4 regions of the Streptomyces sp. KR80 genome follow, and region 1 is predicted to be linked to each of the others. Evidence: riboswitches for the same ligand, from Rfam matches in the RefSeq annotation. Region 1 holds a riboswitch; each other region holds the start of a gene.
The links. A riboswitch is a leader RNA that binds a small molecule or an ion and turns the genes downstream of it on or off. The one in region 1 is predicted to bind cobalamin.
Positions count from the first base shown of each region.

Region 2: linked by a shared signal. The riboswitch ahead of metE (5-methyltetrahydropteroyltriglutamate--homocysteine S-methyltransferase) and the one ahead of ACTWQI_RS26435 (ABC transporter substrate-binding protein) in region 1 are both predicted to bind cobalamin.
Region 3: linked by a shared signal. The riboswitch ahead of ACTWQI_RS10870 (cobalamin biosynthesis protein) and the one ahead of ACTWQI_RS26435 (ABC transporter substrate-binding protein) in region 1 are both predicted to bind cobalamin.
Region 4: linked by a shared signal. The riboswitch ahead of ACTWQI_RS17025 (ribonucleoside-diphosphate reductase subunit alpha) and the one ahead of ACTWQI_RS26435 (ABC transporter substrate-binding protein) in region 1 are both predicted to bind cobalamin.

Region 1 is NZ_JBQQCD010000025.1:39,582-42,966, reverse strand. It holds gene ACTWQI_RS26440 (iron chelate uptake ABC transporter family permease subunit) at 1-879, opposite strand, end outside; gene ACTWQI_RS26435 (ABC transporter substrate-binding protein) at 876-2,105, opposite strand; cobalamin riboswitch at 2,391-2,559, opposite strand; gene narI (respiratory nitrate reductase subunit gamma) at 2,628-3,368, opposite strand; gene narJ (nitrate reductase molybdenum cofactor assembly chaperone) at 3,365-3,385, opposite strand, start outside.
Region 2 is NZ_JBQQCD010000004.1:58,239-61,623, reverse strand. It holds gene metE (5-methyltetrahydropteroyltriglutamate--homocysteine S-methyltransferase) at 1-1,515, opposite strand, end outside; cobalamin riboswitch at 1,709-1,917, opposite strand; gene ACTWQI_RS07840 (pyridoxal-phosphate dependent enzyme) at 2,064-3,074, opposite strand; gene ACTWQI_RS07835 (GHMP family kinase ATP-binding protein) at 2,995-3,385, opposite strand, start outside.
Region 3 is NZ_JBQQCD010000005.1:296,728-300,112, forward strand. It holds gene ACTWQI_RS10865 (cobyric acid synthase) at 1-624, opposite strand, end outside; gene ACTWQI_RS10870 (cobalamin biosynthesis protein) at 621-1,619, opposite strand; cobalamin riboswitch at 1,971-2,096, opposite strand; gene ACTWQI_RS10875 (hypothetical protein) at 2,265-2,522, opposite strand; gene ACTWQI_RS10880 (inorganic phosphate transporter) at 2,541-3,385, opposite strand, start outside.
Region 4 is NZ_JBQQCD010000010.1:192,499-195,883, forward strand. It holds gene ACTWQI_RS17025 (ribonucleoside-diphosphate reductase subunit alpha) at 1-1,516, opposite strand, end outside; cobalamin riboswitch at 1,671-1,793, opposite strand; gene ACTWQI_RS17030 (CstA-like transporter-associated (seleno)protein) at 1,972-2,178, opposite strand; gene ACTWQI_RS17035 (carbon starvation CstA family protein) at 2,175-3,385, opposite strand, start outside.

The DNA.
Region 1 (3,385 bases):
CACCGGACCGCAGAACGCGGTGGCGGCCCCGGTCAGCAGCGACGTGCCCAGCAGGGCCAGGTCCCGGCTGCGCCGCACGTTCAGTCCCATGGTGCGGGCGTAGCCCTCACCCAGCATCAGGGCATTGAGCCGCTTGGTGATCAGCAGGGCCGCGGCCAGGCCGGCGCCGACCACCGGCAGCATCACCTGCAGGTCGGGCCAGGTGGTGGCGCTGAAGCTGCCCAGGCCCCACATCACGAACTGCTGGGCGTGCTCGGGGCGTGCGTAGACGAGCATGACGCTCACCACCGCAGTCGCGGCCGAACCGATCATCACGCCGATGACCAGGAGCGTGACCGCCGAGCGCACCCAGCGCGAGAGCACCAGCACCAGCGCAAGTACGCAGGCGGCCCCGAAGGCCGCCGCCACGACGACGCCGACGCGTCCGGCACCCGCCAGGTTCCCGGTGAAGCTCCCGGCGACGCCGCCGGTGCTCACCACGACCGCGGCGACACCCATGCTGGCGCCGGAGCTGACGCCGAGGGAGAACGGGTCCGCGAGGGCGTTGCGGAAGAGCGTCTGCATCTGCACGCCGGCCACGGCGAGTGCGGCGCCCACGGCGACCGCGGTCACCGCGCGGGGCAGCCGCACCTCTTCGACGATGACCCGCCAGCGAGGGTCGGCTCCGGCATCGCCCAGCAGGACCCGTACCACCTCGGTGAGCGGGACACGGTACGAGCCGAGCGCGATCGCGAGGACGAACAGGACCACGGTGCCCGCGGCCAGCCCGCCCAGAACCAGCGCGCGCCGCCGCCCCGTTGCCGACGCCGCCCGTGCTGCGGCGGCCCCGGCGCCGTCGCCGACCGCCGGGACCGGCGGGTGCGGAGCAGTGGTCCTCACGCTTTGGGCACCTTCTTGTAGAACGTGAAGGTGTGGCCCGGGGCCGCGTCCGGGTGCAGGATCGCGAACAGGTCGGCGAGTACCAGGTCGGGGCGGATGACGCCGCGCTCGTAGAAGTCGTTGCCGCCCTCGGGGCTCAGGGCTTTGGTGTTGGACCACACCTGTCCGTCGCGGGCGGCGGTCAGCTTGCCGTAACGGCGGTCCGCCTTGGTGGCGTCAGTAGTCGACTTCCACGACTGGTCCACCAGCCACGTCGGCGCGTCACCGCCCTTGGCGAAGACCGCTTCGAAACCGAGTTGCAGGTTGCCCGTCCCCTTGGTGCCCGCCCACGGGTAGGTGCCACCCGCATCCTTGATCAGCTTGCCGACGTAGGAGCCACCGGAGGCCATGTTCCACGTGCCCTGATACATGGTGCCCGGCAGCACCTTCGCCGCCTTTCCGGCCTTCGCGGCCTTGGCGGCGACCTTGGTGTAGTCCGTCTCGATGGCGTCGAAGACCGCACCGGCGCGCCGCTCGGCGCCGGTGAGGGCGGCCATGGCCTTGATCCACTCTGCCCTGCCCAGGGGAGTGGACTCCAGCCACTCCGCGTTGGCGACAACGGAGATGCCCGCCTGCCGCAGCTTGGGGTACTGCGGATCGTCCGTGCCCTGGGTCATCAGCACATCCGGCTGGGCCGCGATGACCTTCTCCGTCGCGATCGTGCGCTCCGGCGCGTACTCACTCACCCGGCCCGACTTCACGCGCTTGCGTACCTCGGCGGAGGTGACGAACGAGCCGTCGGCAACGCCGGTGAGAACGTCCAGGGTTCCCGTCTCGGTGAGCAGGGGCAGATGCGTGGTGGACGCGGAGTACAGGCTCTTGATCGGCGTGGTGATCTGTTGCGCCTTCGCCAGGTCGCCGCTGAGTTTCGGCTTGGGCGCACCGCACTTGACCAGGACGTACGACTCGGGCTTCCCCTTGGGGTAGGGCTCCTTGACCGTGAGGACCTGGTAGCTCTTCTCGTATCGGAGGGTGAAGTTCTTCGCGTGCCGCACCTTGGACTTGACGGGGAAGTAGTCCTTCGCCGGGTCGAAATCGTCAGTGCAACCCCGGCCCTTCCCGTGAGCCGTGGTATCCGCTGAGCGGGGTGCCGTGTCGTCACCGCAGGCGGTGAGGGCGAGGCCGACGACGACAACGGTCACCGCAGCCAGCGTGCGGCGACGAGGCATGACTGGTCTTGTGGGCATGACTGCTCCTGGCAGGAAGGAAACCGCACGGGCCGTCCCGGCGCGGGCAAAGGGCAAGGCGCCCCGACGGGCCGTAGGGCTGAGAAGGAGATCCGTCGGCGGTGAATCAGCGGGCGGATCAGAGTCTGCGGAGGCGCGACGCGCCCGCCCCGGGGCGGGCGTCGCACGGCGCAGTGGCCGCGTTGTGCGGACAGCCTTGCGGACAGCCAACAGCAGATCGCTGCGCGGAGATGGCGGACATACGGATGCCACCGGCCTCTCTCGGGGAGTTCCGCCCCGGACGTCGAGGTGCGACGGCGTGAGTCTCCTGACTCGGGGTCAACGCTTCCCCGGCCTTCCCGCCCGCTACGGGGCCGTGGCCGTGTCGGGGTCGCTCCCCACTCACAGTGGCGGTACCGTGCCGGAATCCCACCGGCTTCCTCGTTCCGCCGTCGCCTAACGAGGCCAAGAATCGCAGACGCACGGGCCGCCCCGCCAGACGCCCTGCCTGTGCGGAACGGCACACGCGGCGCGACGTGAGTGTCAGCGTCGGGCGGGCGGGGCGGTCGGCGTCTCCCACGCGCGTGAATAACGGCGGGCATCCGGGCCCTTCGGGTCCCGGCTGCGGTACACCACGTACGGCCGGACCAGATAGCCCAGCGGTGCGCTGAACACGTGCACCAGGCGGGTGTACGGCCAGATCGCCAGCAGGGCGAGTACGACGAGATTGTGCACCTGGAAGCTGATCGGGACGCCCGTCATCAGTTCCGGCTGCGGGTTCAGCGAGAACAGGCTGCGGAACCACGGCGCGACGGTGGCGCGATAGTCGTAGCCGCCGCCGATGAGGTTGTCGCCGACGGTGTTCAGCATCCCGGTCGCGATGGCGGCGGTCAGCAGCGTGTACATGATCTTGTCGTTGGTCGTGGTGGCTTTGCGCACGGCGGGCACGGTGATCCGGCGGTAGAGCAGAATCGCCAGGCCCGCGACCGTGGCCAGCCCGGACAGCGTGCCCGCTGACACCGAGAGGACGTGGTACGCCCCTTCCGAGACGCCGACGAACTCGGTCCAGCTCGCCGGGATCAGGATGCCCATCGCGTGCCCGCCGATCACCGCCAGCAGTCCGAAGTGGAACAGCGGGCTGCCCAGCCGCAGCAGCCTGCTCTCGTAGAGCTGCGAGGACCGCGTGGTCCAGCCGAACTGGTCGTGCCGGTAGCGCCAGATGTGCCCGAGGACGAAGGAGGTGAGGGCCACGTACGGTATGGCGAGCCAGAGCAGGGTGATCACCGGCGTCCTCCCAGCTC
Region 2 (3,385 bases), on a different contig from region 1:
CATGTCATTGCGTTCGGGCTCGCCGTGCACCAGGACGTCGATGCCCGTCTTCTCCTGGAAGGAGATGACCTCGCGGATCTCGGCCTCGATCCGCTGCTCGTACGCGACCGTGTCGATGAGCCCGGCGCGCAGGTCGGCGCGGGCGGTGCGCAGGTCGGTGGTCTGCGGGAAGGAGCCGATGGTGGTCGTGGGCAGCGGCGGCAGGCGCAGATGGGAACGCTGGGCTGCGGCCCGCACGGCATAGGGCTGGGAGCGGCGGCTGTCGGCGTCGGTGATGACGGCGGTGCGGGCGCGGACCGCCGGGTCGTGGGCGAGTGCGGAGTCCGCTCGGGAGGCGAGGTCGGCGCGGTTGGCGGCCAGTTCCGCCGCGATGGTGTCGGTGCCCTGGGACAGCCCGCGTGCCAGGGCGACGATCTCGGCGGTCTTCTGGCCGGCGAAGGCCAGCCAGCGGGCGATCTGCGGGTCGATGGCGCGTTCGGCGGTGGCGTCGAGCGGGACATGCAGCAGTGAGCAGGATGCGGCCACGTCGACCCGGTCGGCGAGGCCGAGGAGCGTGGCGAGGGTGGACAGTGACTTTTCGAGGTCGTTGATCCAGACGTTGCGGCCGTCGACGACGCCCGCGACCAGGCGCTTGCCGTGCAGGCCGCCGACGGCGGCGAGGTTGTCGAGATTGGCGGCCGCGGGGCCGGTGAAGTCGAGGGCGAGCCCGTCTACGGGGGCCTTGGCCAGTACCGGCATGGCCTCTCCGAGCCGGTCGAAGTAGGAGGCGACCAGCAGTTTCGGGCGGTCGGTGAGGGCGCCGAGTTCGCGGTAGGCGCGGGCGGCGGCGTTCAGGTCGGCCGGAGTGCGGTCCTGGACGAGGGCAGGTTCGTCCAGTTGCACCCACGACGCGCCTGCCGAACGGAGGTCGGCCAGCACCTCCGCGTACACGGGAAGCAGTCGGTCCAGGAGTGTCAGCGGCTCGAAGTCGGCCGCGACCCCTGGGGCGGGCTTGGCGAGGAGCAGGTAGGTGACGGGCCCGACCAGAACCGGGCGCGCGGTCAGGCCGAGCGCGAGGGCTTCCTTGAGCTCGGCGACCGGCTTGGCGGAGTCGGCGATGAAGATGGTGTCCGGGCCGAGTTCCGGAACCAGGTAGTGGTAGTTGGTGTCGAACCACTTGGTCATCTCCAGCGGCGTGACGTCCTGGGTGCCGCGGGCCATCGCGAAGTAGCCGTCCAGGGCGTCCGCCTCGACCTCGGCGCGGTGACGGGCCGGGATCGCGCCGACCATCATGGTGGTGTCCAGGACGTGGTCGTAGTACGAGAAGTCGCCGGTCGGGACCTCGTCGATACCGGCGTCGGCGAGTCGACGCCAGGTGGTGGCGCGCAGTTCGGAGGCGGTCTGCCGGAGTTCGGCGGCGCTCACCCGGCCCTTCCAGTAGCCCTCGACGGCCTTCTTCAGTTCTCGGTTCTGGCCCTGGCGGGGGTAGCCGTACACGGTGGCCCGTGCTGCCGCGGCTGCGGACTTGCTGGTCACGGAACTCTCCTTCGCGAGCTCTTGATGAAGCGATCCCGGAAGGGGAGACGAAGGCGCGAAGGGATGGCAGACGGGGCGGACGACATCGCTTGTGCCGTCGTTCGTGCATACGTGCCCGCCTATGACGTACTCCCCCAGACTTCGTCCGGGGGCGCCCCAACCCGCCCTCGAGGTCACCGGGATCTCCGCGCGCGGTCGCGCACGGGCAGTGGCAGGTCTTCGGACTCGCGGGCACGCCTCGTGAGGCACGAGGCATCTACTGGCCGTCGCTTCCCGGACCCGCCTGGGTCCAGTGCGTATGACGGCGGTCGTTCCCGCTCACCGCTGCGGGGCAGTCCCGGATTCCCACCGGGTTCCCTCTTACGACGCGCCTGCCGAGTCCCCCATGGCGAAGTCCCCCAGCTACCGCTGGGAGGTACCCCCATGGGGAGGGCAGGGCGAACCAGCTGCGTCGGCCAGCCTAGGCGCTGGACCAGGGGCCCGATGCCACTTTCCACATGCCGGACGGTGAGTTGCGCGGGGTTCCCTGGGCCGGGCAGGTGCGGCGGCTACGCCGCGGCCGTGGCGGGTGCAGCCGCGCGTTCCCAGCTCATACGGGACCACGGGAGGGCGAGGTGGTCCAGCGTCGATACGGCGCGGGGTGCGAGGTCTTCGACGCGCGCCGCTTCGTGGTGGCGGGCGAAGACCGAGTCCACGTACCGGTGGCCGGTGTCGGCGGCGATGAAAAGGACGGTCCGGTGCGGATCACGGCCTCGTTCCCATCGGGCCGTGAGGTAGGCGGCTCCGGTGGACAGTCCGGCGAAGACCGCGTGTCGGCGCAGCAGGTCGACGCTGCCGGCGAGAGCGGCGTCGAAGGCAATCCAGTGGACGGTGTCGTAGAGGGTGTGCGACACGTTGGCGAAGGGGATCGAGCTGCCGATTCCGGCGATGATGATCTCGGGGTCGGACACGTGCTCGCTGCCGAAGGTGATGCTGCCGAACGGCTGGACACCGACGAGCTCGACCCCGGGTGAGCATTCCCGCAGGTACCGGGCGAGGGCTCCGGTGGAGGCGCCGGATCCCACTCCGCCAACAACGGTGAGGCAGTCGGTGTCGGTCTCCTGCCGGATGCGTTCGGCGACGGCACGGTAGCCGAGGTAGTGGATGTCGTCGTGGTACTGGCGCATCCAGTGGTAGTCGGGGTGCTCGCGCAGGATTTCCTGGATGCGTTCCACGCGGCGTTTCTGGTCGAGTTTCAGATCGCTGCAGGGGTCCATCTGCTCGAGGTGCGCGCCGAGTACGGAGAGCTGGGTGCGCAGGGTGTGGTCGACGGTGGTCGAGCCCACGATGTGGCAACGCATGCCGTAGCGGTGGCAGGCGAGGGCGAGGGCGTACGCGTAGATGCCGCTGGAGCTGTCCAGCAGGGTGTCGCCGCGCCGTACGACGCCGGTGTCGATCAGGTGCCGTACCGCCGCAAGGGCGGAGACGACCTTCATGGTTTCAAAGCGGAGACAGATGAGCCGGTCGTCGAGGCGTATCAGGTCCGGCCGGCCGATCGATTCCGCGATGTGCTCGTCCATTCAGGAATTCCTCGCTGGTGGTGAAGGTCGTGAAGGTCCAGGTGACGGGGATGCCGTTGCTGTCCAGGGCGCGTACGCAGTGCCGCAGCCGGCGCCTCAGACCGGAAGCCGCGGGGTCGAAGAGCACCCCGGCCACATTGCCGCTGTGCGCGATCTGCAGCCCGACGGCGCCGACGCGTCCGACGATGTCCCTGAGGGCGTCGAACTCCTCGTGCTTCAGCAGCCGTTGACCGCACCGGGCGCTCTCGGTACAGACCTGCCCGAGCAGCGCTGGGTCGGCCTCGGCGATCGCCCGCCGCAGCAGGGAACGC
Region 3 (3,385 bases), on a different contig from region 1:
GACCACCGCGACCGGCAGTTCCGCGGCCCGCGCGAGGCCCATGTTGACGATGTCGGTGCGCCGCAGATTGATCTCGGCCGGGCTCCCCGCTCCTTCGCAGATCACCGCGTCATACCTGCCCCGCAGCTCCTCGAGGCACTCCAGTACGGTGCCGAACAGCTCCTCCTGCCGCCCCTTGTACGGCGTCGTCCCGGCGGATACGGCGTCCGGTTGCGGCGTCGTGGCGGGCCCGGGCCTCCCGGATCCGCCGGTCCCCCCGAAGTACCCGCGGGCGCTCAACTCGCCCACCGGCTTGCCCAGCAGTACGACCTGGCTGCTGCGGTCGCCGCCCGGCTTGAGCAGCACGGGGTTCATCAGCGCCGTCGGTTCGATTCGCGCGGCCGCCGCCTGCATGGCCTGCGCCCGGCCGATCTCCGCACCTTCCCGTGTCACAAAGGAGTTCAGTGACATGTTCTGTGCCTTGAACGGCGCGACGGAGATGCCCTTGCGGGCCAGCCACCGGCAGATCCCCGCCGTGACGACGCTCTTCCCGGCGTCGGACGTGGTCCCCGCAACCAGCAGACCGCCGCCGCGGCGACCACGGACCTTCCCTCCAGCTACTGCTGGGAGATGCCCCCAGCTCATACGCTCCCCTCCCCAGCGGGTGACGTGCCCCTACCCGCGGGGCGCGCGGCGCGTTCCGTCAGGCGGCCCACGATCAGGCGTCCGGCGGCGCACGCCGCCAGTGCGAGCAGACTGACGCGCCGTGACAGTCGCACCGCGCGCTCGATGTCCGGGGTGTCCACCGGCCGGTTCTCCGCACCAAGTACGGGCCGGTGTTCGACCCGGCCGCCGTAGGCGAGGGTGCCGCCCAGGCGGACGCCCAGCGCTCCCGCGAACGCGGACTCGACCGGCCCGGCGTTGGGGCTCGGGTGCTCGCGCGCGTCTCGGCGCAACACCCGCCCGGCTCCTCGCCGGTCCGGCCCGGCCAGCACCGTCAACACGGCCGTGAGCCGCGAACCCGGATAGCCCACCACGTCGTCGAGCCGGGCCGAGGCCCAGCCGAAACGGCGGTGGCGAGGCGATTTGTGGCCCACCATGGCGTCCAGCGTGTTGACGGCGCGGAAGCCGGCCAGGCCCGGCACTCCCGCGACGGCGCCCCACACCAGCGCGCCGACGACGGCGTCGGAGGTGTTCTCGGCCACCGACTCCACGACGGCCCGTGCGATCTGCTGCTCGTCGAGGGACTGGGGATCCCGGCCGCACAGGTGCGGCAGCCGCTCGCGCGCCGCTTCGATGTCCTCCGCGGCCAGCGCGGCGCCGATGGCCCGTGCCTCACGCCCCAGGGATGTGCCGCCCAGCACCGCCCAGGTGGCGACCGCCGTCAGCGAGGCCACCGCCGCGGGGGAACGGCGTACGGCGCGCTGCAGCCCGGCGGCGACCGCCACCGCGCCGCCCGCGCAGACGGCGGCGTACAGCGCCCCGTACCCGCGGTGGTCGTGCCACAGTCGGCGCTCCGCGGCGGCCGCGGCGCGCCCGAACGCGGCAACGGGGTGCCCGCGCCGGGGGTCGCCCACGACGAGGTCGCAGACGAAGCCGAGCGCGGCGCCGCACACGAATGAGGTGTGTTCGGCAGGCATCGGCTCAGACCGCCGTCGTGCCTCGGCGTGGACACCGCGTCGTGCCGCGGCGTGGACAACGACCACGGGATGACGTACGGACGGCTTGTGACGTGCGGCGGCAGCCCGGCATGGCGACATGTCCTCACTCAGGGTCCGCGCCCTGGCTCGACGTACCGGCGGTGAGAGTCTCCTGGCTCCCGGATCGGCGCTCACGAGGCGCGCCAACAGGGCTCACGGCGTCACGGGTCGATGGCCCTCGCCCGGCTCTGCGTTGTGCTCGTCGCGCGCAGCATCGCTGCCGCTGCCCCCGGGACTTCGGCCGGGGGACCTCCACAACGCCGTACCGGACTTGGTCTCGACCCGCTCCTTCATCCGTGTTCCCGGTCGGTGCGCCCCTCCCCGGCCTTCCAGCCCGCAGGACGGGCCGTGACGTATCGGGTGGGGGAGCGCTCCTCGGTGACAGTGGCGGGACCGCGCCGGATTCGCACCGGCTTCCTCTCCTGCCGCCGTTTGGCGTCGGCAGTCCACCACGCCCCGCGAAGGCCCGTCAACTTGCCTGTGACCTGCGAGAGGAGAGTGTGCCCAGACACACAACGACGGCCCGCGGGGTGGGAGACACGGGTGGTGTCTCCCGCCCCGCGGGCCGTGGCCCCGGATCCGTCGTCAGGCGACGATCAGGTGGAAGCCGTACGCGATGGCGGCCGCGCACAGCGCGAAGCAGGCGTATCCGCCGGTGCGCGCAAGCAGCGTGGCGGCACCGGTCGCGGCGCTCGTGCCGGTCGTGTCGGCACTGCCGTCGGTGTGTGGCCGTGGCTTGCGAGAGGTGCCGACGATGCCGAGGGTGAACAGACCCACGACCCCGACGGTCACCACGAGGCTGACGCCGAAGACCTGGCCGAGTGCTACCCAGTCGATGTTCATGAAAGGAGGGTTCCTTAGCTAGGCCGTGACCTGGACGGTGGCGGGCTGGGACTCGCCGACGGGGTCGGGCTCGGCGCGCTCGTCGGGCTCGGCGGAGACCGGGGCGCCGACGGGGGGCGGGGAGACCGCCTGGATGGCGGCGGTGACGACACCCGCGGGCTCCACGTCGTTGACGTTGGTGTGATCGACCGGCTTGCGCCGCGAGGCAATCCAGATCGCGGCGCAGGCGACGAGGGCCAGCACGGCGACGGCGGTGACGCCCGCTGTGCCCTGCTGTGCCAGCAGGGCGGCGGCGCCGCCGACCAGCCCGGCGGCCGGCAGGGTCAGACCCCAGGCGGCGATCATCCGGCCCGCGGTCGACCAGCGCACCACAGAGCCCTTGCGGCCCAGGCCCGCGCCCATCACCGAGCCGGAGCAGACCTGGGTGGTGGAGAGTGCGAAGCCGAGGTGGGAGGAGGCCAGGATGGTCACCGCGGCGCCGGTCTGGGCGGCGAAGCCCTGCGGCGGCTGGATGTCGGTGAGGCCCTTGCCCATGGTGCGGATGATCCGCCAGCCACCCAGGTACGTACCGAGGGCGATGGCTATGCCGGCCGAGGCGATGACCCACAGCGGCGGGTCGGCGTCCGGGGCCAGCGCGCCGCCGGTGATCAGCGCCAGCGTCATCACACCCATGGTCTTCTGCGCGTCGTTGGTGCCGTGGGCCAGGGAGACCAGGGCGGCGGAGGTGATCTGGCCGGCTCGGTAGCCCTTGGCGGTGGCCTCCGGGTCCGCGTGCCGGGCCGCGCGGTAGGTGAACCGGGTGGCCAGCATGGAGGCGAGGCCGGCGACGACCGGCGCGGCGAGGGCCGGGATGAGGATCTTCA
Region 4 (3,385 bases), on a different contig from region 1:
TCACGGCCGTACGGACCGTGACGTCCAGCCGCTCCCAGTCCATCGCGTCCGCCCCGTCGCGGACGTCCTTACGCACGTGGGCGGCGAGGTTGACGGAGCCGAGGTTGCACACGGCGGTCTCGCCGTCGTTGGTGACCTCGAGGATCTCGGTGCAGAGATTGGAGGAGTGGATGACCTTGCCGGGCTCGGCGGTCTGGTTGGCGGTGCGGTTCGCCGCGTCCTTGAACGTCATCCAGCCGTTGCCGGTCTGGGCGAGGGTGCGCATCATGCGTGCGTAGAGCTGGCGGGCCGGGAGCCGCTTCCGCGCCAGGCCCGCGGCCTCCGCCGCTCGGTAGGCGGCATCGAACTCCTCGCCCCATAGGTCGACGAGGTGCGGGACGTCCGCCGGAGAGAACAGGGACCATTCGGCGTCCGCGTCGACGCGGCGCATGAACTCGTCGGGGATCCAGTGCGCGAGGTTCAGGTTGTGGGTGCGGCGCGCATCCTCACCGGTGTTGTCGCGCAGCTCCAGGAACTCCTCCACATCCGCGTGCCAGGTCTCCAGATAGACGCAGGCCGCGCCCTTGCGCCGGCCGCCCTGGTTGACCGCGGCGACCGAGGCGTCGAGGGTGCGCAGGAACGGCACGATGCCGTTGGAGTGCCCGTTCGTGCCGCGGATGAGCGAACCGCGGGCCCGGACGCGGCTGTACGGCAGGCCGATGCCGCCCGCGTGCTTCGACAGCCGAGCGACCTGGTGGTAGCGGTCGTAGATCGAGTCGAGCTCGTCCAGGGGGGAGTCCAGCAGATAGCAGGAGGACATCTGCGGGTGCCGGGTACCGGAGTTGAAGAGGGTGGGGGAGCTGGGCAGGTAGTCGAGGCGGCTCATCAGCCGGTAGAGCGCGGCCACCTCGTCGACCGCACGGTCACTGTGGTCCTCCGCGAGCCCGCAGGCCACGCGCAGCATGAAGTGCTGTGGCGTCTCGATGACGTGACGGGTGGTGGGGTGGCGCAGCAGATAGCGGCTGTGGAGCGTGCGCAGCCCGAAGTAGCCGAAGCGGTCGTCGGCCCCGTCGGCGAGCGCGATCTCGACGAGGGTGTCGAGCCGAGTGGCGTGGGTGCGGACGAACTGCGCGGTGCCATCGGCGATCAGGCCTTCGCGGTGGCCGACCTCGACCGAGGCGGAGCAGGAGACTCCGCCCTGACCTGCGGCCTCGTCCGCGATGGTACGGGTGAGCAGGCGCGCCGCGAGCCGCGAGTACTCGGGGTCCTCGGAGATCAGACCGGCCGCCGCCTCGGTTGCCAGCTCCCGCAACCCGGCCTCGTCGGAACCAGCGTGGCGGCCGCGGAGGGCCGCGGCGGCGACCCGGCCCGGCTCGGCATGGGGCAGGTCGGCGGTGAGTTCGGTCAGGGTGCGCAGCAAGGCGGCGCCGGGTCCGTCGGTGGTGGCTGGGTTCTCGGTGACCACGGCGGGCTCAGTGACTGCGGCGGGCTGGGCGACGGACTCGCGTGACGCAGGGTCTGCGGGCGCGATGGTCACGTGGTGCTCTCCCTCGATCGGCTGGGGGCCGCACGAGGGGGGTGCGCGACGGGCGCATACGGGCGTGGATCACCCGGGCAGGGCGAGCGGCACACCGCGCAGCGTCCACCGGCCCAACCCGCGAGGCCCGGACGACTCGTCACCCGGCTCGGTCGAGCCGGGCACACCGTCGGCAGGTCCTCGGACTTGGGAATGCGCATACGCGCATGACTACACCGTTGCGGGACAGTTCCGGATTCGCACCGGATTCCCCTGCGACGACAGCGAGCACGAGCATACATCTTGTGCTGCGTGCCGTGCCCACCCCTATATCTTGTGTCGTAGGTCAAATGCGCTGGGGCGCCGGGGGCGTTGGGTCACGCGCCGGTGCCCGCTCCACGAAACCATCGGGCCGCCGCCCAAGGACTCGGGGCGGCGGCCCGTATGCCGCACGGACGCGGCGTCGCCGAGCGCGTTCAGCAGCAGCGGAAGCCCTCGCGCGGATCGGCCTCCCGGGCGTCGGTGCGCTGTCGCTCGAAGTCGCGCCGGCTCAGCACCTCTGCCTCGGGGTCGTGGGCCCGGGCGTGGGCGACGTACCGGCCGTACGTCGCCTCGCCGGACGCCTCGCGCCAGAACCAGCGGATGCGGCCGGCGATCTTCCGGACGCCCTGCAGGGTCCTCACGGCTGGGGCTCCCGCTCCCGGCCCGCGTCCCCTTCGCCGGCCACGGCACCGGTTCCCGCGCCGACTCCCGCGCCCACCAGCTCCGCCTTCTCCTCCTTGGTCGGGAAGAGCCCGGCGGGGGCCACGATCTTCGACTCCTCGTACGGGGCTTCGTGGAGCGTGACGCTCTGCGGGTTGCGGATCGCCCGGTAGCAGACCCGGCCGGCGTCGGCGATCACCACGACGATAAGGATCGCGAAGAGCGCGGCGAGCACCCCGTCCACGGTGGCGTTGGTGACGACGGTGTGCATGTCGTCCATGCTCTTGGCAGGGGGCAGCACCTTTCCCGCCTCGATGCCCTCTTCGAAGATGGACCGCTGCTGGAAGAAGCCGACCCGGGGGTCGTCGGAGAAGATCTTCTGCCAGCTGGCGGTGAGCGTGACCGCGGCGTCCCAGGCCAGCGGAACCGCCGTGACCCAGGCCCACTTGATCCGCCCGGACTTCACGAGCAGTGTCGTGCAGACCGCCAGTGCGACCGCGGCCAGCAGCTGGTTGGCGATGCCGAAGAGCGGGAAGAGCTGGTTGATGCCGCCCAGCGGGTCGTGCACACCGACCCACAGGAAGTAGCCCCAGCCGCCGACCACGACGGCGCTGGCGAACCATACTCCCGGCTTCCAGCTGACCTGGCGGAACGGCTTGTAGACGTTGCCGAGCATGTCCTGGAGCATGAAGCGCCCGACCCGGGTGCCCGCGTCCAGCGTGGTGAGAATGAACAGCGCCTCGAACATGATCGCGAAGTGGTACCAGAACGCCTTGAGCGAAGCGCCGCCGACCACCGCGGAGAAGATCTCCGACATGCCGAGCGCGAAGGTCGGCGCACCGCCGGTCCTGGAGAGCAGACTCTGCTCCTCGACCGACTTCGCCGCTGCCGCCAACTCCTCGGGGGAGATGGTGAATCCGAGGTTCGCGACCGCCTGTGAGGCCGACTCGACCGTGCCACCGATCACGCCCGCGGGGGAGTTGACCGCGAAGAACAGGCCGGGGTCGATGATGCAAGCCGTGATCATCGCCATGACGGCGACGAACGACTCGGTCAGCATGGCGCCGTAACCGACCATCCGGATCTGCGTCTCCTTCTGGATCATCTTCGGGGTGGTGCCCGAGGAGACCAGGGAGTGGAAGCCGGAGAGGGCGCCACAGGCGATGGTGATGAAGACGAACGGAAAGA